Regions from separate parts of the Caldalkalibacillus uzonensis genome, predicted to be linked through region 1. Evidence: riboswitches for the same ligand, from Rfam matches in the RefSeq annotation. Region 1 holds a riboswitch; each other region holds the start of a gene.

Evidence for each region. Region 1 has a riboswitch for S-adenosylmethionine ahead of J2S00_RS11635 (homoserine dehydrogenase). Riboswitches for the same ligand answer to the same signal wherever they lie in the genome.
Region 2: linked by a shared signal. The riboswitch ahead of J2S00_RS05030 (methionine ABC transporter ATP-binding protein) and the one ahead of J2S00_RS11635 (homoserine dehydrogenase) in region 1 are both predicted to bind S-adenosylmethionine.
Region 3: linked by a shared signal. The riboswitch ahead of J2S00_RS13635 (methionine biosynthesis PLP-dependent protein) and the one ahead of J2S00_RS11635 (homoserine dehydrogenase) in region 1 are both predicted to bind S-adenosylmethionine.

Annotation. Positions count from the first base shown of each region.
Region 1 covers NZ_JAUSUQ010000008.1:106,742-114,274, forward strand. The annotation lists gene J2S00_RS11615 (TetR/AcrR family transcriptional regulator) at 1-97, opposite strand, end outside; gene J2S00_RS11620 (efflux RND transporter permease subunit) at 137-3,247, opposite strand; gene J2S00_RS11625 (efflux RND transporter periplasmic adaptor subunit) at 3,234-4,499, opposite strand; gene J2S00_RS11630 (c-type cytochrome) at 4,766-5,125, opposite strand; gene J2S00_RS11635 (homoserine dehydrogenase) at 5,227-6,567, opposite strand; SAM riboswitch class I at 6,700-6,810, opposite strand; gene mnhG (monovalent cation/H(+) antiporter subunit G) at 7,223-7,533, opposite strand, start outside.
Region 2 covers NZ_JAUSUQ010000003.1:88,614-96,146, reverse strand. The annotation lists gene trpB (tryptophan synthase subunit beta) at 1-1,052, shown strand, start outside; gene J2S00_RS05050 (FAD-dependent oxidoreductase) at 1,166-2,419, opposite strand; gene J2S00_RS05045 (hypothetical protein) at 2,739-3,161, shown strand; gene sigI (RNA polymerase sigma-I factor) at 3,293-4,069, shown strand; gene J2S00_RS05035 (anti-sigma factor domain-containing protein) at 4,072-5,460, shown strand; SAM riboswitch class I at 5,587-5,698, shown strand; gene J2S00_RS05030 (methionine ABC transporter ATP-binding protein) at 5,798-6,814, shown strand; gene J2S00_RS05025 (methionine ABC transporter permease) at 6,811-7,488, shown strand.
Region 3 covers NZ_JAUSUQ010000010.1:109,316-116,848, reverse strand. The annotation lists gene J2S00_RS13660 (nitrite/sulfite reductase) at 1-1,075, opposite strand, end outside; gene cysC (adenylyl-sulfate kinase) at 1,140-1,739, opposite strand; gene sat (sulfate adenylyltransferase) at 1,825-2,973, opposite strand; gene J2S00_RS13645 (phosphoadenylyl-sulfate reductase) at 3,055-3,771, opposite strand; gene cysP (sulfate permease) at 3,774-4,856, opposite strand; SAM riboswitch class I at 5,287-5,414, shown strand; gene J2S00_RS13635 (methionine biosynthesis PLP-dependent protein) at 5,515-6,642, shown strand; gene metC (cystathionine beta-lyase) at 6,657-7,533, shown strand, end outside.

The sequences.
Region 1 (7,533 bases):
TGGTCTGCTGATATCCTTTTTTGGTAAAGACAGCAAAGGCGCTGTCTAATATTTTTTGCCGTTTATCCGCATCTCCGTAACCTCCTCCTGTAGACATGTGAACACCTCCCTCTCTTAACCTTTTTATCCTGTTTTTCTAACTGAGTTCATCAATGGGTTGAGTTCCACGCTGTAGAAGGCTTTTAAACCAGTTGGTGAGACGATCCATATAAATGTACATGACCGGAACTAAAAACAAGGTAATCAATGTGGCAAACGATAAGCCAAACACGATGACAGTGGCCAAAGGGGCCTGTAATTCTGCTCCCTCGCCTAAGCCGATGGCCAAGGGGGTCATGGCCAGCACAGTGGTCAGCATGGTCATCAAGATGGGACGCAGCCGCTCTTGGCCAGCTGTTAAGACAGCCTCCTCCCTGGTCAACCCCCGCTGGCGCAAGGTGTTAATGTAATCCACCAGAACAATGGCATTGTTAACCACAATTCCGGCCAGCATTATCAGACCAATAAAAGCCGGGGTGCTTAACGGGTGGCCGGTCAAGGCCAGGCCCACAATAACACCTATGCAGGTGGCCGGCAGACTGAACATAATAATAAACGGATACATCAGTTTTTCAAATTGGACGGCCATCACCGCATAGACCAGAAAGATAGCTAGCCATAAAGCCAGGGTCAAGTCGCCAAAGGCATCGAGCATCTGTTCATACTGACCGCCAAGCTCATATTGGTAACCGTCAGGGAAGGTGACATCTTCCAACTGGTTGCGAATATCTTCAATGACACTGCCCAAATCCCGTTCAGAGGTGAGTTCGGCACTGACGGCCACCCCCCGCTGTTGATTTTGGCGGGAGATGACGGGCGGTCCTTCCACCTGTTCAAAGCGGGCAATGGAACTCAGGGTAATGCTGTCTCCCAGGGGAGTTAACAAAGTCAACCGGGACAGATCGTCAACAGATTGCCTGTTATCTTCAGGCAGCAAGACCCGGACGTTAATTTCTTCCCCGGCTTGGCGGATCACTGTAGCTACTTGTCCCTGAAAGGCAAGGCGGATGGTCTGCATCACCTCACTTTGGCTTAAGCCATACTGGCTGGTCAGATCCCGGTCTATGATTACTTGCAATTCTGGACGGGTATCTTCCAACGATGAGGTGACATTGGTAATACCAGGCACGCTGGAAATGGCTGCGCTCACTTCTTGCGCCAGATCGGCCAAAGTATCCAGATCGTGGCCAGTGATCTCAATTTGGACGGGCGCTTCATCCATCCCAGTACTGTCCAGACCAGTGACCGTCACTTCAGCGTCGGGGATGGACTGGGCCAAGTGACGAAGGTGCTCCATCACTTCTGACGTCGCCATTTCCCGCTGATTGGCTGGAAGCAGGCGGATATACATGCTGCCGCTGTGTGCGGCAGAGCTTGAACCCATGTTCATATTGTCTTGGCCTACTGTGGTAAAAACCAGTTCGGCTTCATCAAGCCCTAAAACCTGCTGCTCCAGTTCAGCCAGTACAGCTGCTGTGTGTTCCAGGCTGGTGCCCACGGGCAATTCCACTTCCACCAAGATTTCACCCTGATCCATGGCGGGTAAAAATTCGACACCAATAAATGGAACCAGGGCCAGGCTTCCTCCCAGCAGCAGCACTGTGGCTATAAGCACCGTTTTGCGATGGTGGATGGCCCAGTGCAAGGCTTGCCGATAAATGGCAGCCGTTTTGTCAATGGCTTGGCCCAATCTGTCACCTAAGCGGGAGCAGAAGCCTTTAGTTTCAGCCCTGTTTTGTTTGGGCATCAGCCGGCTGGCCAGCATAGGCACCAGTGTTAAAGCCACAATGAGAGAAGCCAAGAGAGTAAAAGCAACAGTAATGGCCAATGGGAAAAAGATTTCCGCTGCCAAACCGGTGGTAAATACAATCGGCAAAAAGACAACCACACTGGTTAAAGTGGAGGCAATCACTGCGCTGCCAATCTCTTTGGCCCCCTGCTTGGCTGCTTCCACAGGACGATAGCCCCGTTCCCGGTATTTGTAGATGTTTTCCAAAATGACTATAGAGCTGTCCACCATCAACCCAATCCCTAAGGCTAAACCGCCCATGGTCAAGATATTCAGGGTTTGACCTGAAAAGTAAATCAGGGTGAAGGCGGAAATAAGGGCAATGGGAATAGAAGCAGCGATAACCACTGTACTGCGGATACTGCGCAGAAAGACCAACAAAATCAGGATGGCCATACTCCCGCCCAGCACCATGTTACGCGCCACGTTGTTGATTGACTCCTGGATAAACTGGGAGGTGTCCATAATAGTGTTCACTTGGACAAAGGAGGGCAACTCTGCCTCTAGGGCTTCTAACTCCCTGCTGACCGCCCTGGCCACAGCCACTGTGTTGGCATCCGATTGTTTGGTAATATTTAAACTAAGTGTTGGTTCGCCATTGACAAAGGCATATGATTGGGAGGGCGCCAGGGTATCTTTAACTTCAGCCACATCACCCAGCTTGATGCTCTCTCCTGTGGGCAAAGGAATGGGGAGTTGGCGCACATCCTCACTATCCTTAAGTTCCCCTGTCACCCGGAGGGACATCTCCTGCTGTCCCCGGGGCAGTGTGCCAGCTGAAGTGCTGATGTTATCTGCCCCCAGCAACTGGACAATGTTCATCATACTTAATTGATAGGCGGCCAAGCGCTGGGGAGCAACTTCCACATGAATTTCCCGGGGTGTTTGCCCGATGAGACTGACCTGTGCCACGCCGGGCAGGCGTTCGAGACGGGGAATCACGGTTTGCTCAGCCAGATGGGTCAGTTGATCTTCAGCAACGGTACCGGATAAACTTAATTGCATAATGGGAAAGGCATTGGGATCGAAGCGGAACAGTGCCGGATCATCGGCCCCGTCGGGCAAGGCTTGCCGCACCAAATCCAGTCTGTCCCGGATCTCCAGCATAGCTTGATCCATATTGGTGCCAAAATCGTAAATTAAGATAATGACCGACTGGTTGGGTACAGACAGGGATTGAATGCTGTCTAGTCCCTCCACAGTGCTCAAGCCTCCCTCAAGGGGGCGGGTGACAAGAGATTCTACTTCTTGAGGGGCAGCACCGGAATAGGACGTCATCACCACTGCTACAGGCAGGTTAATGTCTGGCAGAAGATCAATAGCCAGGTTGGTTAAGGATATGGCTCCAAGAATCATGACGGCCAGGACAATGATCACAACGCCCACCGGGCGTTGGACAGATATATTAGTCAGCTTCATCGATTGTACGCTCCTTACGTATGTTCACTTGTGCGCCATCATACAGGCTGAATTGTCCCTGAATGACGATCTGCTCACCTTCTTCCAACCCGGATTGTACAACGATCCATTGGGCTGTCTCCTCACCGGGTGTAATAGCCCGTTGCTTGGCTACACCGTCTTCCACGACATAGACATAATAAGTATCGTTTTGGCGAAGAACGGCATCTATGGGAACCAGGAGCCGGGCTTTATCCTCCGCCAAATCAAGTTCGATTTGAGCAATCATGCCAGGGACTATTCCCTCTGGAATCTCCTCCCATTCCACCTCAAGGGGGTAGGAGCGGGATTGCTGGCCGGGAATCGGGCTGATATATCTAATCTGTCCGACTGAGCGGCTTCCCGCCGCATTAACGGTAATATCCACTTCTTGTCCCACCTGCACCCACTTCAGCTGAGCTTCACTCACTGTGGCCCGTATAAATGGCTGTGACACATCCACAACGTTCATAAGTGCCATCTGGGGTGAAACCGTTTGTCCCACAAATACGGCGAGATCGGTCACTTGGCCGCTGATTGGTGCGATAATACGCAACTGTTGCCGTTGCTGCTCAGCCATTTTCACGCCTATCTCTGCTTGATGGACAGCAGCTTCGGCAGCCTGAACCGATTCAGTTCCTTTGGCTTGCTCCAGGGCCAGCTCAGCTGCTTTGACTGCCATTTCAGCCTGCTGGATCTCCATTTCCCGTTGGGCTGTGTTCATTTCCAAGAGGGGGCGCAAAGCTTCAGTCAGCTCATTCTCTTCATCAATATCCAAACTAAGATTCTCACTTTGATCAGACTGGGCCAGTTCATAGGATCGCCGGGCTTGTGCCAACTGTTGTTCAGCCTGACGGATTCCTTGCTCTCTCATCGCTTTGGCACTGGCCAGCTGGGCTTCAGCCGCTTGAAGGCCAGCCTGGGCTTGTTCCACGCTTAGTTCTATATCCTGGGAGGCCAATTCAACCAGAAGCTGTCCTGCTTCAACAAGATCCCCATTGTTGACGTGCACTTTTTTCACCTCCCCGGGCAGGGATGGAAATACAGCAGCTTGCTCGCTGGCCATCACCGTGCCCGAAATGGTGACCGTTTGTTCCACAGTGCCTTCGGTAACGGTCAGAACATCAACAGGATAACGCTCTTCGGCCGCTGGCTCTTCTGGTGCTGTCGTATTGCAGCCGCTCAAAACAATGACAAGCAAAATGACAAGTGGCAATAAACAGGTTTTCCACATCTTCCTTTAACCTCCCCTTATGTTCGCTGCTGGGCGCGATAAAAGTAAGAATAAAAAGTCACGATAACAGTATAAATTCTGACTGACGGGTCAGTCAATAAAGTAAAGTGTGACAAATTGATGACAACCGCCAGTGGTGGACCTTCCTGGCAAACACACTGCCCAGGAGAGGGAGCGGATATGGCAAAGCCTGAAGTGCACTTAAAAAGCACTTCAGGCTTTGCCGCTTCTTGCCCGGTTCAGAGGACCAGCTGCTTGACGGGAAGCTAGTCCAAGGTAAGCAGATAAGCGATGACAGCTTCTTCTTGTCCACCGGCCGTTCCACCGGGCATGGCCCCTATCCCGTTGACCAAAATGTCATGCAGTTGATCAGGGGTGTACTTTGCGGACAATCCATGTAAGGCAGGGCCCATGCCGCCTTCAAGATTCTCACCATGGCAGGAAATACAGTTTTTTTGTACCACGGCTTCCCCTTCAGCAATTAATTGGGCGTCAGCCTCATCTGGTGCTGTTTCCTCTTCGGTCATGTCGTCGTCCGGTGGTGCCTCATCGGCTGGTCCGCACCCACCCACCAACAAAAAAGTAAGCACTGTGCATAACAGCATCCCTCGTTTAAGAAACTTCATCTATGTCTCCTCACTTTCTACAAAGAGGTCAGTCAACGTTAGTATTTGTCACTTTTATTATAAAATACGTGGTTGATGGGAAGAGGCAGCAGTTGTAAGTGCTAGGCATAAGCAGGATGGCTGCCTACATACCGCAGTGCACTTCTAAGCCTGCTGCTAAGGGTAGAGGACTGCCAATCATCTTCATTGATGAGAACCGGGTAAAGGGTTGCTTCTTGACAGAGACTGATCGCTTCCCGCCAGTTGGGATTCAGTTTTAAAAGCCCTGTGCCAAGCTGCTCTGTTTCTTCACAGTACAGCCATTCTCCTTGACAGTTTTTGATCAATCTCTCCAGCCCCTGCTGTCCTTTCGACTGCCGCCAAAAAGCGATAATGTAATCGCTTGTATTGTGCAGGGAGGGCTGATTCTCATCGGCTCTGTTACTTTGCTGTGCATCATTTTCCTCGAAAGGGATCAGAGAGACATTATTGGATGGAACATATCCGGCTTTAAACTGGCGGTGACAGAAGACTAAGTCTTCAAGCATGGCACTCGCTGTTGGCTTCTTGCCTGCTCCAGGTCCTTGGAAGACCAACTGGCCCACCAAATCACCCGTGACCATGATGGCATTTGTTACCCCATTCACTTGGGACAACGGATGTTCAGCAGGTAAAAAGACAGGTTCAACCCGACCTTCAACCCCTCGTGCCGTTTTTGTCAGAAGCGCAGCCAGCTTCAGGGTCAAGCCCAATTGCCCGGCCACTTCCATATGCCAGGGTTCAACTCCGGTAATGCCCCGGCATGTTAAAGTGGCACTGTACTCCCAAGTTCCCGTAACATAATAGGCTAAAATTTGCAGCTTATATAAAGCATCCCATCCCTCAATGTCTGCGGTGGGGTCAGCTTCGGCATACCCTAATGCTTGTGCCTCATGCAAAACGTCACTGAAAGGCTTCCCTTCCTGACTCATCTTGGTCAGGATATAGTTGGTTGTTCCATTAAGGATACCTTGGAGTTGTGAGATTTGATTAAACAGCAAAGAAGTTTTCAAAGCAGACAAAATGGGAATGCCGCCGGCCACACTGGCCTCATAACTGAGGTAGGTCCCGGCTTGCCTGGCGATCTGTTCCAAGCGATGTCCCCGTTTGGCAATCAGCTCCTTGTTGGCCGAGATGACAGGAATGCTGTTTTCTAATAGGTAAGAGACATAAAAGTAAGCGGGATCCACCCCCACAATGGCCTCAAATACCACATCAGGTTTACAGGCGACAAATGACTTAAAATCTGTCACCAGCAGTTCCCGGGGGACATGAGGACGTTCCTTACGGCTGTTTTTGATAAGAATGCTGACTACTTCTACCTCATCACCCAGCAGCCGTGTCAGCCTTTCTTTTTCGGTGGAAATGGCTTCATAGACACCGCTACCCACTGTACCTAATCCCAACAATCCGATCCGCAGCATCAACATATTCCCCTTTCGTTTGCCATTAAGGTCTTCTGCTCAACAGAACCTATTCTCAAGTTCACTACAAACACGATAAATGAAAAACCCCCTTCTTGAGGAAGGGGGTGCATATACTTACAAGCATCCTTCCTCTTATCTCTCGAAGATGGAACCATCTTCGCAGGAATTGGCACCTTTCCAGCCTAAGCTGGCGGTTGCCGGGCTTCATTGGGCCAGTCCCTCCGCCTCTCTTGATAAGAGTGATGACACAAGCTATTCAAATAATCAACATTGCTAATCTTTGGTATTATCTTAAGTGAAATGCCTCTCATTGTCAATCATTATCTGTCCCTTATTTTCTTTTTCAATTTATTCGTGATTATAACCAAAAGCAAGCCGATAATGGCCGCACATACTTCAAGCATGATCACTCCCCCTCAACCAAACTTTTAAATATTTAAAAAGTTTCCTTACACCAATTTTTTTGCTGTTATACAATATGCTGAAAAGTAACAAGGAGGTTCAATCCATCAGTGATTTTGAGTCACTGTGAAAGAGTCTAATCTGTTGTCTGAAGCTGGTGTGTTGTTCGTTAAATGAAAAAACGTGCCCGGGTGTAAAAGGGCACGTAATCACTCGTTGTTTGGTTTCATTTGGAGAATTCAATTGGCTGTTATTTGTTTGAATGCAGCTCCTGATTTTGAGTGTAGTATTGCTTAAGATCATCTTGCACTGATTTTTCCCATAATGGAACTTGAATGTGATAGGCGGCCCGGCAAATCAGATGGCCGGCCACTGGTGCCGTAACAAAGACGAAAACAATACCGAGTAAGAGCCCTGCACTAAAGATGCCTTTGACCCACCAAAAATAGAGGAAAGCCCCGGTCAAAATACACAGGACACCAAGAGTGGAACTTTTGGTGGCAGCATGAGAACGTGTGTATACATCAGGAAGTCTAATCATGCCAATGGCACTTAATAAAC
Region 2 (7,533 bases), on a different contig from region 1:
ATCCGGACTTCAATCAAGAGTTCCGATATTATTTAAAGGAGTTTGTGGGACGCCCCAGTCCCTTAACCTATGCCCAGCGCCTGACAGAGCAATTGGGTGGGGCCAAGATCTATCTTAAGCGGGAAGATTTGAATCATACCGGGTCCCACAAAATTAACAACGTGATAGGTCAGATACTGCTCGCCAAACGGATGGGTGCCAAACGGGTGATTGCCGAAACAGGGGCGGGACAGCATGGTGTAGCGACAGCAACGGCTTGTGCTATGTTTGGCCTGGACTGCACGATTTACATGGGTGCGGAGGATACACGAAGACAAGCGCTCAATGTGTTTCGCATGGAGCTGTTGGGAGCCAAGGTGGTGCCCGTTGAAAAGGGGCAAGGACGCCTAAAGGATGCGGTAGATGAAGCTCTTAATGATCTGGTTCAAAACTACAAAGATACCTTTTACTTATTGGGTTCGGCAGTGGGCCCGCATCCCTTTCCCAGTATGGTTAAACATTTTCAAGCTGTCATCAGTGAGGAATCTAAGCAGCAGATCATTGCACAAGAAGGGCGTTTGCCTGATGCCGTGATCGCCTGTGTGGGCGGGGGCAGTAATGCCATCGGTGCTTTTGCCCATTATCTGGATGAACCTGATGTGCGTTTGATCGGAGTGGAGCCAGATCAGGCTGCCACTCTAACGCAAGGTGTCCCGGCGGTTATTCATGGCTTTAAATGCCTTGTGTTATTAGATGAAGAAGGAAATCCCAAACCCACGTACTCTATTGCTGCCGGACTGGATTACCCGGGCATTGGTCCTGAGCACAGCCACCTGAAAGTGTCGGGACGGGCGGAATATGTGACAGTGACCAATGAGGAAGTGGTGGAGGCTTTTCAATTTTTGTCCCAAACTGAAGGCATTATTCCTGCTTTGGAAAGTGCCCATGCGATCGCTTATGTTTGTAAGCTGGCCCCCACTTTGAGTCAAGATCAGGTGATCATTGTTAATTTGTCCGGCCGCGGGGACAAAGATGTTCAGCAGGTGTTTAACATGCTGAAGCAAAACAGCTGATGAGCGTTTAGGCTGGCAGAGCAATGGCTAAGGCAGAGCTAGTGGTAGGGAGGGGTTCTGACTATAACCCTTCCCTTTTCTTTCTCCGCCTGATTTAGCGACAAACTCTTGAATCAGCTGTATTGCGGTCTCATTTTTTTGCGCTTGTTCACATGCTGGTCAGCGCCCATGGCAGCAATGCAGCCATCAGCCGCTGAGATGACGGCCTGCTTGATGGGTGTGCGTCTCGCATCGCCTCCGGCAAAGACTCCGTCAACGTTAGTGCGCAAGGTTTCGTCAACAATGACATAGCCTTCTTCATCCCGTTCAACAGCATCCTGCAGGAAGTCGGTTCCCGGTTTCATGCCAGCCAAATAGAGGAAGACACCGTCCACATGCCAGGTTACCAGCTCCCGCTGATCATCCTGCACGCGGATTCCTTCCACTTTCTTTTCCCCAAATATTTCCTTTATACGGTGTTTCCAATAGATTTTGACATTAGGCAGATTTTCTACCAGACTGACATCGGCATCTCCCTTTAACTTACTTCCCGGGATGAGGAACAACACTTTGTCAGCATGTTTGCTCAAAGCATAAGCTTCAGAAACGGCTTCTTCCGTTTCACCGGCCACGGCCACGGTCATACCTTTAAAGAATGCCGCATCGCAGGTGGAGCAATAGCTGACCCCACGGCCGGTAAACTCTTCTTCCCCTTTGATTTTGCTGGACGGTGCTTTGGCTCCAACAGCAATAAACACCGATTTGGCCTTGATTTTCCCTTCTGGAACTTCAAGTTCTTTAATCTCCTGGCTGAAATCAACAGAAATGACATTGCTTTGCACAAAAGTAGCCCCGAAATCTTTGGCTTGTAGCTGCATTCTTTCCAGCAAAGCCAACCCGGTTAATTCCTCGCGTACACCAGGATAGTTGGCAATTTTATGGGTGATGGCCAGTGTACCGGAGGTTGGTGCTTTATCAATAACCAGTGTTTTCAAGTTGCCACGAGCGGCATAGACAGCAGCTGATGCGCCGGCTGGACCGCCGCCAATGGTGACAAAATCCCACACTTCTTCAAGAATTTTTTTATCCACAGGCTGGAAGATGGACTCTTTGTTTTCTTGATTCGCATTGTTGTTTTGATTCTCTTCGTTCACACCCAGGATTTGTTTCATTTTATTGGGACGGTAGCCAACAACAGCCTCACCATTAACAAATGTGACTGGGGTGGAGAAGATGCCATGCTCATGCAGTTCATCAAAATAGGATGGATTCTCTTGAACATTTTTCTCTTCATAATTGGTATAGCCCCACGTTTTTAGGTCATTTTTGATTTTTTCACAGTAAGGACAACCAATGCTGGTATAAACAACAATCTTCACAAGATCCACTCCTTCAGAATTTGATAATGATTTCTATATTATAATTATTATAATATAATATCCATGTTAAAAATCAACTTTAATGCTCAGAAACATGTTTCCAGTTCCACAGGTTTTAAAGGAGTCTGATGTCACCTGATGATGATTTAGCAAAAGTTGTGGCTGGCGTTCACCGCGATCCTGTGATAACCTTTATGTTAAAGTGTGGGCCCAATCCACAACGAGCGATTTACCATGATGTAGATGATCACCTCTCCAAAAACTATGCTGTTTTTTTATGGAATGGCGCAATTCTTGTCTTAAACCTAATTAGAGGGAGGGGCTGGAGATGAGCTTTTGCTGCGGAGCTAGTATGACAGGGGCAATCGGAACGGTAAAATATAAGCAAACCTTGATACACGACGTCCCTATTGTCTATTGTCCCATTTGCCAGTCGTTTGCTGTGCACGAAAAAATTCGCGATGAGTATGAGATATTGGCGGAATACGCCCATGCTGATCATGCCCCAGAAGTTTATTTGAGTGACTATATCGATATAGAGAAGATAGAAACGCTGTTTACAGATTGTATTGATTTAGCTGGAACCACAGAGGACGTGCTGCGGGAGCAAATCGACCATGCTCTTGATCTATTATCAGTGGCCAAAAGATTAAACGACCAAAAATGGCAGGAAGACTTGATGTACCGCTTAAAAGTTTTAAGCGACCGCTTGCGCCGGGAGCAAACTAAGTCGATGAACTCCACCTTGTAAATCACTGGATTATCCATCATTATTGATAGAGTTGCTGGTTGACCAGCAGCTTTTTTCATCACCTCAACCCTGTAAAAAGCAAATCGCTCAACGAATACTAATATTATTGAGAGGTGAGCACCTTGTTATCTATGATTGTGGGGAAATGGTTAAACAAACAATCAGCGGTTTCTATAGAAGAATCACCAGCCATTGAACAGTTAGTCCAACAAGCTAAAGTTAACATTGACATGCGTAATGAACTGATTAGTCAATATACACCGTTTATGATTAAAGTGGCGTCAAAAGTGTGTAAGCAATACATTGATCGCTCTAGGGATGAATATAGTATAGCCTTGGAAGCGTTCAATGAAGCGATCGAAACTTATGATGAGGAGCAAGGGAGTCATTTTTTGTCATTTGCTGAAATGGTCATTCGTCGCCGGGTCATTGATTATATTCGTAAAGAAACCAGACAGACCCGGGATATTCTGCTTGAACAGGACTCGAAAGATGAAGAGGAACAAGTGGAGAGTTTGGCTCAAATCAACGCCTCTATATCCCAATATAAGGAAGAAATGGATAGAGAAAGAAGAAGAGAGGAGATTCAGGAGTACCAACTGTTTCTAAAAAAGTTTGATATTACTTTTTCCGATTTGGTTGAATGCTGCCCAAAACACATAGATGCCAGAGAAAATGCCAAACAGATTGCCAAAATCTTAGCTAGTAAACCTGAACTTGCTAACTATTTACTGGAGAAGAAACAGCTTCCTTTAAAACATTTGCTCAAATTTGTCAATTGCAGTCGTAAAACTGTGGAGAGAAACCGAAAATATATTATAGCGATGGCCTTGATCTATATTGGCCAGTTTGAATGCTTGCGCTCTTATATTGAACCTGAACAAGTCCAAGGGAGAAAGGGGGGATAAGAATGGCAAAAGGCATTGTTCTAGAGATTAAAGAAACTGAAGCCATTGTTATGACGAATGAAGGGACTTTCCATGCTATACGGAAACGGAAAGAGGAACGGATACAAATTGGGGATGAAGTTGAGTTACCGGCTAGTGAAATGGTGGATAGGCCTATAAAGAGGCGATTCCACATTCCAACAATTGCTTTGGTGGCCTCATGTCTCATCTTATTTTTAACCCTGATCGGTTATATGGCCCTTGGGCCGGACCATACGGCTGTAGCCTATGTGCATCTTGATCTTAATCCCAGTGTGGAAATGAGTGTCAACAAGTCCATGGAAGTACTAACGTTGAAAGGGCTTAACCCAGAAGGCCAGCGCCTGGTAGAGTACATGGAAGACTGGTCCCATCGTTCCTTGCATAACGTTATTGTCAATATGTTAATCATGGCCCAAGATCAAGGCTATTTGCAAGATGTGACCGATGTACTGGTCACCACATCTGCTGTGGGAGACCGGGATATCCTTGATTATGAACCACAAATTGTAACGGCACTGCTAGAAGCAGAGGCCCAATTAATTCAGTCTGACAGTTTCTATATGGGCCCCAGTATCAGAGAAGAACAGTTCAATGAGAAAGAGATTGAACTAACATCTGTATCTGCTAGTAACAACGACAGTCAATCGGATCAATCTTATCAGGGACGCTATCTTATTTTTTACCAAGTGAACACCAATCAAGATATTCGCCGCAAAGCACAAGATGTAGGTCTGTCCCCTGGAAAGTATATGATCTATCTTTATGCTTTAGAACAGAAACTAGATCTAGATCTTGAAGACATTCAAGAACGTTCCGTTTCAGAGTTGGCGAGGGATTTAGGAGGACTTGGCCAGGTATTATCCCGTTCATTATCGGAAGCCGAGCCACAAGGTGAGAGCAACAAACAGACGGAGCAACCACAGCCACACACCAATGGCCAGAACAAACCTCAAAAAAACAATTTTGCTCCAGACAATACCTTGCCTGAAAAAATGAATGATCAGGATGCTCCTGGCGGTAAGGAAGAAATAGAAGAGGAAGAGTTGGAAAGGAAGGAGAGTATTTCTTCCCGGGGTAATGGGGAGCTTGTTTCTGCCCATTTGTCTAAAAAGAGGAACGAGTTTCCCCCTAATGGTCAAGATAAGATGATGTTAAGGCCAGTCCAGTCTGATCGCGCAAACTCTGAATCACGCAGTGAAAAAAAGAACGATGACAAACCGAAAGAGAGAAAACAACCTGGCCAAATAAAGGAGCAGCACAACAAGGAGAAAAGCGACATCAAAAAGAAAAATAATATATTTCAGCAACCCTCCACAAAGGAACCCCGTTCCGCAGTGGAGGCTAATTATTTATTTTGCGCACAGATCTGAAAATACAATCTTTTATTTTGGCTGTTTACAAGTCTGGGATATGGTGATATAGTACTTACTCAGAAGTCGATACACATCGACTTGTTAAGTAAAACAGGATGAAAACCATCATATAATCAAGTGACACTCTTATCCAGAGAGGTGGAGGGACTGGCCCGATGAAACCCGGCAACCGCCAGATAATAGTCTGGAAAGGTGCCAATTCCTGCGAAGATGTCATATCTTCGAGAGATGAGAGGATGAAGTGGTACACGACATCCTTTCTGCATCTCAGAAAGGATTTTTTATTTGATTACATCTTTTTGCTCCTTTAAAGGGGTTGAAAGCAGGTGGATTTATGATCGAGATTCAAAATATCGTCAAACGCTTTAAATCTAAAAAGCAGGATATTACAGCTGTGGATCACGTCTCCCTCTCCATCAAAAAGGGTGAGATTTTCGGTGTGATTGGCTACAGTGGTGCAGGTAAAAGCACTTTGATCCGCATGATTAACCTGCTGGAAGCACCAACAGAAGGAAAAGTCATCCTGGACGGCACCGACTTAAGCACTTTGTCCACCAGACAGTTGCGCCAAAAAAGGCAAAAAATTGGTATGATTTTTCAACATTTTAATCTGCTCTGGTCCCGCACTGTGAAAGAGAATATAATGTTTCCCCTGGAAATTGCGGGGGTGCCCAAAGCGCAGAGGGAACAACGGGCCAAGGAGCTGATTAATCTGGTCGGCTTGGATGGCAAAGAAGATCAATATCCTTCCCAACTGAGTGGTGGGCAGAAGCAGCGCGTGGGTATTGCCCGTGCGTTGGCCAATGAACCCCATGTGTTGCTGTGTGACGAAGCAACATCCGCTTTGGACCCAAAAACGACCGATTCGATTTTAGATCTGTTAAAGGAGATTAACCGCCGTCTGGGTTTAACGATTGTGTTGATTACCCATGAAATGCATGTTATCCGCAAAATATGTGACCGGGTGGCTGTGATGGAGGCGGGCCGTGTGGTTGAGTTGGGGGATGTCACTGATATTTTCCACCACCCCCAGCAAGAGATCACCAAGCAGTTTGTGAAGCAGGTGACAGAATCGGATGAGGCTCTGTCTGCTTCAGCGGAAAGGCATGTCCATAACGGCTGGGTTTTAGAGTGCCGCTTTATGGGAGAGGCAGCCGGGAAACCGGTCATCAGTCAGCTCATCCGTCAGTTTGAAATAGAAGTCAACATTTTACAGGGTAAAATCAGCCGGCTAAAAGATGCGTCCTACGGCACACTGTATATTCAGGTTACAGGCGACGAGGCTGAAGTGAACCGGGCGATTGATCACCTCAAGGTCCAAGGGGTTGAAGTGGAGGTGCTCTTGTCATGATGGAGGTATGGGAGGTGCTGTTCCCCCATGTTTATCTTGATGAGTTATGGGCTGCCACTTATGAAACCATATATATGACAGTGGTCTCACTGTTTTTTACAGCGCTGTTAGGTATTCCTTTGGGTGTGTTATTGTATATGACGGCCAAAGGGAACCCGTGGGAAAATCAGTGGTTTTATCGTGTCACGGGAACCATTGTCAATATTTTTCGCTCCATTCCGTTTATCATCCTGATTATTTTACTGATTCCCTATGTACGGATGATCTTCGGTGTGGGTTATGGTATGAGCGCTGCCATACCAGCACTGATTATAGGAGCAGCTCCCTTCTACGCCCGCCTGGTGGAAATTGCCTTTAGGGAAATTCCCAAAGGGGTTGTGGAAGCGGCACAGGCGATGGGGGCTGGCAACAGGCATATTATTTTTAAAGTGCTGCTCCCTGAAGCCAAACCTGCTCTGGTGTCTGGTTTAACCGTCACTGGCATTGCCTTAATCGGCTATACGGCTATGGCTGGTGTGGTCGGTGCCGGCGGCCTGGGTTATTACGCCTACCGTATGGGCTTCCAGATGAACTATGAAGATGTAACACTGGTGGCAACCATCGCTATTATTATCATCGTGCAAGTATTTCAAATGGTTGGGGACCTTATTGTCAAAGCTCTTGACAAACGGTAAGGTTGACCATACATCACTAACACAATAAATTGTGCATTAAAAGGG
Region 3 (7,533 bases), on a different contig from region 1:
CATTTTGCGAATTGCAGGTACGGATTTCCCCTTGGCCATACGTTTTGGAAATACGGGCCAGCTCCCACAACTCATCCGCACTCAAGCGCCCGACTGGCACATTAAAGCCGATATAATTGAGACCTTCCTGCTTTTGCGGATGAACACCGTAGAAGTAACCGGCATTCCACTCCTTCAACTGCGTCGTGCCTTTTGATGGCAACTCACCCATCAGTTCCACCAGTTTGTCCTTAAACTTCTCTGCTCCCCAGTCAGCGACCAGGAACTTGAGACGGGCCCGGTGACGTTTGTGACGATAACCGTAATCCCGAAAGATTGTGGTTACCGCAATCGCTGCTGCTTTTACCTGTTCCGGACGGATAAACACATCCAGTTCCTGAGCCAGGTAAGGTTTTGCCGAAAGTCCCCCTCCGACCCACAGGTGGAAACCGACAACCTCTTCCCCATCGATGACCTTGGTGGCTGGAACAAAGGAAACACAATGAATATGGGCATTAGCCGCATTGTGCACATTGGCTGAGATGGACATTTTATACTTGCGGGGAAGATTAGAAAAATCATAATTGCGCTGGAAAAAGTGATAGACCTCTTGAACAATCTCCGTCGTATCTAGCAGCTCATGGGGATCTATGCCTGCCAGAGGGTTACCCACAATGGTACGCAAAATATCACCGCAAGCCCCAACAGAAGACAGACCTACGCTTGCCAAACGTTTGAAAATATCCGGGATGTGTTCAATCTCCAGCCAGTGAAACTGGACCGCCTGGCGGGTAGTAATGTCCACCAGGTTTCGTCCGTAATCACGCCCGATGCCGGCCAACACCTCGGCCTGGGCATAAGTAAGAATACCGGAGGGAATATTAACCCTCATCATGAAATAGCCGTCCTCTTTTGGCCGCTGTAAGTACAAGCCGGCCCACTTGAAATAATCCCATTGATCCTTGGGAATTGAGGCAAAACCTTCTTGGGCATAGCGTTCAATATCATTTAAAATGTCCAGTCCATCTTTTTGGAGTTTCTTTTTCTCCATTTCGTTCAAGTTGGGATCATCTGCCCACACCTTGGTATAAGCCATGATTAATCCTCCTCACCCAAGTTATTTCAACCATCCAATGTTTTTTTAAAAAAATGGCATAAGTTTAGGAGATAATCTGACAATCTTTCAAAAGCCTGAGCAACTGCTCCACGGCTTCCTTCACGGACAGCCGGTCTGTTTCAATGATGATCTCCGGTTGTTCAGGTTCCTCATAAGGCGAACTGATCCCGGTAAACTCAGGGATCTCTCCTGCCCGTGCCTTTTTGTACAACCCTTTAGGATCCCGTTGTTCACATTCGGACAAGGGACATTTGACATACACTTCGATAAACTCCCCGTCTTCCACCAGCGACCTGACCTGCTCCCGGTCAGCCCTATAAGGGGAGATAAAGGCCGTCAAGGCGATGATGCCGGCATCGACAAACAACTTAGCCACTTCACCGATGCGGCGGATATTCTCCACCCGGTCCTGCGGTGAGAAGCCCAGATCCTTGTTTAACCCGTGGCGGATATTATCCCCATCCAGGACATAAGTTCTCACCTGCTGTTCATGCAACGCTTTGGCCAGGGCATTGGCCAGTGTCGATTTTCCTGATCCGGACAAGCCGGTAAACCATATAATACAGCTTTTGTGTCCATTCAAGGCTTGACGGTCCTGCTTGCTGACGCTGGTTTGATGCCAGACGATGCTTTTGTCAGACATGGCTTTCACTTCCTTGCTTCAATATTTCATTCACTGGCATGGCTGTCGGGCCAGTGCAACAGCCATGCTATGACAGACCATACATTTAGGAAGAATATGAGAGCTGTTTCATGCCTTTAATCAAGACCTCCACCACTTCTTTGCGGCTGAATTCCGGCGGCGGTACCTCTCCCTGACTGAGCATCTGACGTACCTTCGTGCCGGACAAGATCAAGCGATGTTCTTCACTATGGGGACATGTTTTGGTGGAGGCCATTCCCCCACACTGATAACAATAGAAACTATGTTCAAAAAACAGGGGTGTAATGCCCAGTTCTGCAGGTGTAAAGTGGTCAAAAATGCGTTGGGCATCATAGGTGCCGTAATAGTTGCCAACCCCAGCATGATCCCGCCCAACAATAAAATGAGTGCAACCGTAATTTTTGCGCACCATGGCGTGAAAAATGGCTTCCCGAGGCCCGGCATAACGCATGGCGGCCGGAAAGACAGCCAAAAAGACACGCTGCTCCGGATAATAATTTTCCAACAGCACTTGGTAACTTTCCATGCGTACATCCGCCGGAATGTCGTCCGCCTTCGTTTCACCCACCAGGGGATTAAGGAACAAACCGTCCACGGTCTCAAGGGCACATTTTTGAATATACTCATGGGCACGATGGACCGGGTTGCGGGTTTGAAACCCAACCACTGTGCGCCAGCCCAGTTCCCTAAACCGGGCACGAGTCTGTTCAGGATCCAGATAAAACTCAGCAAAGCGCTTCTTAGGCGGGCGTTTAACCAGCGTAACCGGTCCTCCCAGATAGACAGGGGGCCGTTCAAACAGTTTTTTTACCCCTGGATGGGCGACATCTGTGGTGCGGTAGACCTGCTTGGCTTCTATCGTTTTATCGGGACGGTACTTCTCCTGCACCTCGATTAATCCATATACCGTCCCCTCATAGGTCAGTTTGACGAGATCGCCTTCCCTAATTGTGCTGGCTGCTTCATCACTGACGGGAAGCGTAATGGGAATGCTCCATACTTCACCGCTGGCCAGGCGCATGTGCTGGATCACTTGCACATAATCATCTGCTCCCATAAACCCTTCCAAGGGACTGTAGGCGCCATTCGCAATCAATTCCAAATCTGACAAAGCAATTGTGTCCAGTTCCACCTGTTTGTTGATGAGAGACAAATCAACATCAGGTTGGTAACGGTTAATTAATCTTCCTCCATGAGGCTGACTGAGACTCATCCTCTCTCCTCCTTTTCCTGCTTTATGTCAAACAAGTGATATACCCGTAAAACAAGCACTCACTCGGACGGCTGACCATGTTTATTGGCTGTGTAACCCGCATTCGGTCTTAGCTGAGTGGGCCCAACGGCCTGCCCGGGAATCAGCCTTTCCTTGCACAGGCAGAGTGCAAGGTTCACAGCCGATGCTGGGATAATCTTGATCATGCAGCGGATTATAGGGAAGGTTAAAGCTTTTAATGTACAGCCACACCTCCTCCCATGTCCAGTGAATGAGGGGACAAACCTTGATCGATTGAAACTTATGATCCAGGTTGACAAACTGGACGTGGGCCCGAGTCGGCGACTGTTCTCGCCGTAGTCCGGACATCCAAGCTTTGACCCCGGTCAACGCTTTTTGCAGAGGGATGATCTTACGTAGCCGGCAGCATTGATCAGGATTATGTAACCACAATTGGTCACCATACTGTTTCTCCTGTTCCTGCAGGGAAAGATCAGGCTGGATCATCTCGATTCGCAATAGGGGATAGCGCTGTTTGACCTCTTCAATCAGACCGTAAGTTTCTTTGAAATGAAGGTGTGTATCTAAGAAAATGACTTTAGCATCGGCTTTGACTTTGCTGATCAAATCGATCAGCACCATGCCTTCTGCCCCGAAGCTGCAGGCGTAAATCAACTCATCACCCCATTGGTCGTAAGCCCACTTGATCACATCCAGGGTGTCTTTTTGCTCCAGCTGCCGGTTAACCTCGGCCAGCTCCTCTTTAGGCAAGGTCGTGTAAGAGAATGTAACACCCATGGTTAAATCCCGCCTCCTTGTTCATGAATCGATTTCTTGTCTTGCCGGATGGTTTTTAATAAACTGAGCGTGCCAAATGTACCTACAAACACACTCAAAACAACAATAACAACATATGGATTAGGCTCCAGGATGATATGAACCAAGGTGTATGAAACCACCAGCGAAAGAATAGGTGACACAATCCACACCTTGATAATTTGAACGATCACATTCTTTTGCCATAAGCGGAAACCATTCTCTGCGGTCCCCACACCCAAAATGGCCGATGTGGTAGCCTGGGTAAGCGGAACTGGGATGCCCAGCAGTGAAGCCAAGACCACCAATGTACCTCCTGTTCCTGACACCACGCTGCCTTGCAGCAGAGAGAGGGAGGTAATCCGTTTGCCGTTGGTCTCCAGTACCCTTCCGCCGAGCAAGACCGCTCCCAGTGCCACGAAGGCCCCACCCAGCCAGATGGCCTGCGTTGCATCCAACAGTCCCGCTCCTACCAAAGGGCCGATGGCATTGGCTACATTATTCATCCCTGCTGAAAAAGCCTCCAGACACCCGGTGAAGATGAGGAGGGCAATAAGAGCTTTGCGCCATTTGCCTCCCTTTTTCAGGTCAGGATAGCGTCTCTCAAACCACAGAATCCCTTTGCCTGATACGTAAGCCACACTGAAGGCAACTACCGGCACAATGATCCAAAACGAGACAATGTAGAGCAGATTGGAGACATACAAGGCCTGAAAGGCAATGCCGACGCCAACGATCGATCCCACAGTCACTTCACTGGTTGACAAAGGAATACCCAGCAGATTGGCGATAAACAGCGTGCTGGTTGCTCCAACCAAAATAATCAGCACAATCGGCACATTGAGGATATCAGTGGGGATAATCCCGCTGCCGATCGTCTTCACCACTTCTCCGCTGCCCAAGACTGCACCCAAAAAGACTGCTAGAGCCACAAGCAGCAAAGCGAGCGTCTTCTGGCGGACCGCTCCCGCACCATACACCGCACCCATGGTGGCCGCTGCTCCGCTGGCCCCAATATTCATGGCAAAAAACAAGGCAATGACAATGGCGATAAAGGTTAACAGCATCGATTTTCACCTTTACCTTTCTTTCGGTTCTATACATGATACGTGCCAACACGGTTAATAACACAATTCACATTAATCAACTATGAATTATGGAATTTTGCTGTTTTAAAGTATCATATATAATCCCTCGCTGTCTGTCAATTCCTAATTTCAGAAAAGAAGTCAAAAACTTGGGGCCGCTGCAAAAGGATAGACATGAGCCTAAAATGCCCTCTGATAAATAGGTTATAAATTTTCACCTAAATCGGTGATCATTTTTGATAGGAAATCACTGAAAAAGCAGATCATTGAACGACACTGTCCCGTGGGCGTCAATTAACCACATTCCGGGATTGCTAAATTTTTTTACATTTTCCTATTGCCAAATCAATAAATTAGTTATATAGTTGTTTTAATAGTCATACATAACTGAATACGAGTGTTGTTCTTTTTCTTATCCAGAGAGGTGGAGGGACTGGCCCTGTGAAACCTCAGCAACCAGCCAGCTTGTATTGCTGGCCAGGTGCTAATTCCAGCAAGTTGAGTCAAGTTGTCTTGATTCAACTTGAAAGATAAGAGGAAGACAAACTAACGGAAACCCGCTTAGTCTTGCCTTCTTCTTATCAGAAGAAGGCTTTTTTATTTCATCAAAGCAGAGCAAAGGTGGGGATGAGCTAAGATGAGCCAATTGAAACTAGAGTCTCAGCTGGTTCAAATCGGAAACCGCAGTGAGAAAGAAACCGGGACGGTATCGGCTCCGGTCTACTTTTCAACCGCCTACCGCCATGCCGGCATTGGCCAGTCTACGGGCTATGATTACTCCCGTACAGGCAATCCGACCCGGGCCATTCTGGAGCAGGCTATAGCTGATTTGGAGGGTGGCGACCGGGGATTTGCCACCAGTTCAGGTATGGCGGCCATTCAGATTATTTTGTCCTTGTTTGGGCAAGGGGACGAGTGGGTCGTTTCCCAGGATCTCTATGGAGGCTCGTACCGCTTGTTTGAAGAAGGCTGGAAGCGCTGGGGGCTGAACTTCCATTATGTTGATCCACGATGTACAGAGGAAATTGAAAAACGAATCACCCCTCGCACCAAAGCTATCTTTATTGAAACACCGACCAATCCGCTTATGCAGGAGACAGATATCAGTGCGGTCAGCCGGGTGGCTAAAAAACATGGCCTGTTACTGATCGTGGACAACACCTTTTACACGCCACTTTTGCAGCAGCCCATCAAACAAGGGGCAGATATCGTCATTCACAGCGCCACCAAATATTTGGGCGGACACAACGATGTGCTGGCCGGACTGATTGTGGCCAAGGGAGAAGCATTATGTGAACGTTTGTTTCATTATCATAACGCCATCGGTGCCACCCTCTCCCCCCTGGACTCCTGGCTGTTGATGCGTGGTATGAAGACACTGGCCTTACGCATGAGACAGCATGAGGCCAATGCCCGGCAGATTGCCGCCTATTTGCAGCAGCATGACTGTGTGACCGATGTGCTGTATCCGGGCCGGGGAGGGATGCTCTCCTTCCGCATCTTAAAAGAAGAATGGGTCAATCCCTTCCTGCAGCACCTTCAATTAATTACCTTTGCTGAAAGCTTGGGAGGGGTAGAAAGTTTCATCACCTATCCCGCCACCCAAACCCACGCCGACATTCCTGAAGAGGTGCGCACGGCATACGGGGTGTGTAACCGCTTGTTGCGTTTCTCCGTGGGTGTGGAGCATGTGGACGATTTGATTGCCGACTTGGAGCAAGCCTTTGCTGCTTTAAAATCTGGGCAAGTGGAACAAGCCAGATGAGGAGGTCAGCCGAGATGAGTGAAGAATTTTGTTTTGAAACCCGCCTGTTGCACAACAAACATAAATGGGATCCCCACACAGGGGCCGTCAGTGTGCCCATTCACCATGCCTCAACTTATCACCAGCCAAATATTGACCGTTTTGGCCGCTATGATTACAGCCGATCGGGCAACCCGACACGGGAAGCACTGGAAGAAACCATTGCTGAACTGGAAGGGGGCACAAGAGGCTTTGCCTTTGCTTCAGGCATGTCCGCCATCTCCACTGCCTTTCTGCTCTTGTCCAAGGGCGATCATGTCCTCATTTGTGAAGATGTATATGGCGGCACCTACCGCATGGTCACCCAGGTGCTCAGCCGCTTTGGCATCGAGTACACCTTTGTGGACATGACCGATTTGGACCAGGTGGCCTCCCATATCCGCAGCAATACGAAAGTGCTGTATGTGGAAACACCTTCTAATCCTTTGCTCAAAATTACGGATATTCAGGCAGTGGCTAAATTGGCTAAAGCGAACGGCTGCCTGACCTTTGTGGACAATACACTGATGACCCCGGCCTTGCAACGGCCCCTGGAACTGGGAGCTGATGTGGTCATTCACAGTGCCACCAAATTTATCGCTGGCCATAGTGATGTGGTCGCCGGACTGGTTGTGGTCAAGGAACCGGCGCTAGCTGAACAGCTGGCTTTTTTACAAAACGCCTTCGGGGCCATCCTGGGCGTGCAGGATGCCTGGCTGGTGCTCAGGGGGCTGAAAACCTTGTCGGTCCGCTTGAAGCAGTCTACAGCTTCCGCCTATGAGATGGCCAAATACTTACAAAAGGTGCCCGAGGTATTGGAGGTCTATTATCCTGGGCTGCCTTACCATCCCGGCTACCCTATACAGATGCTGC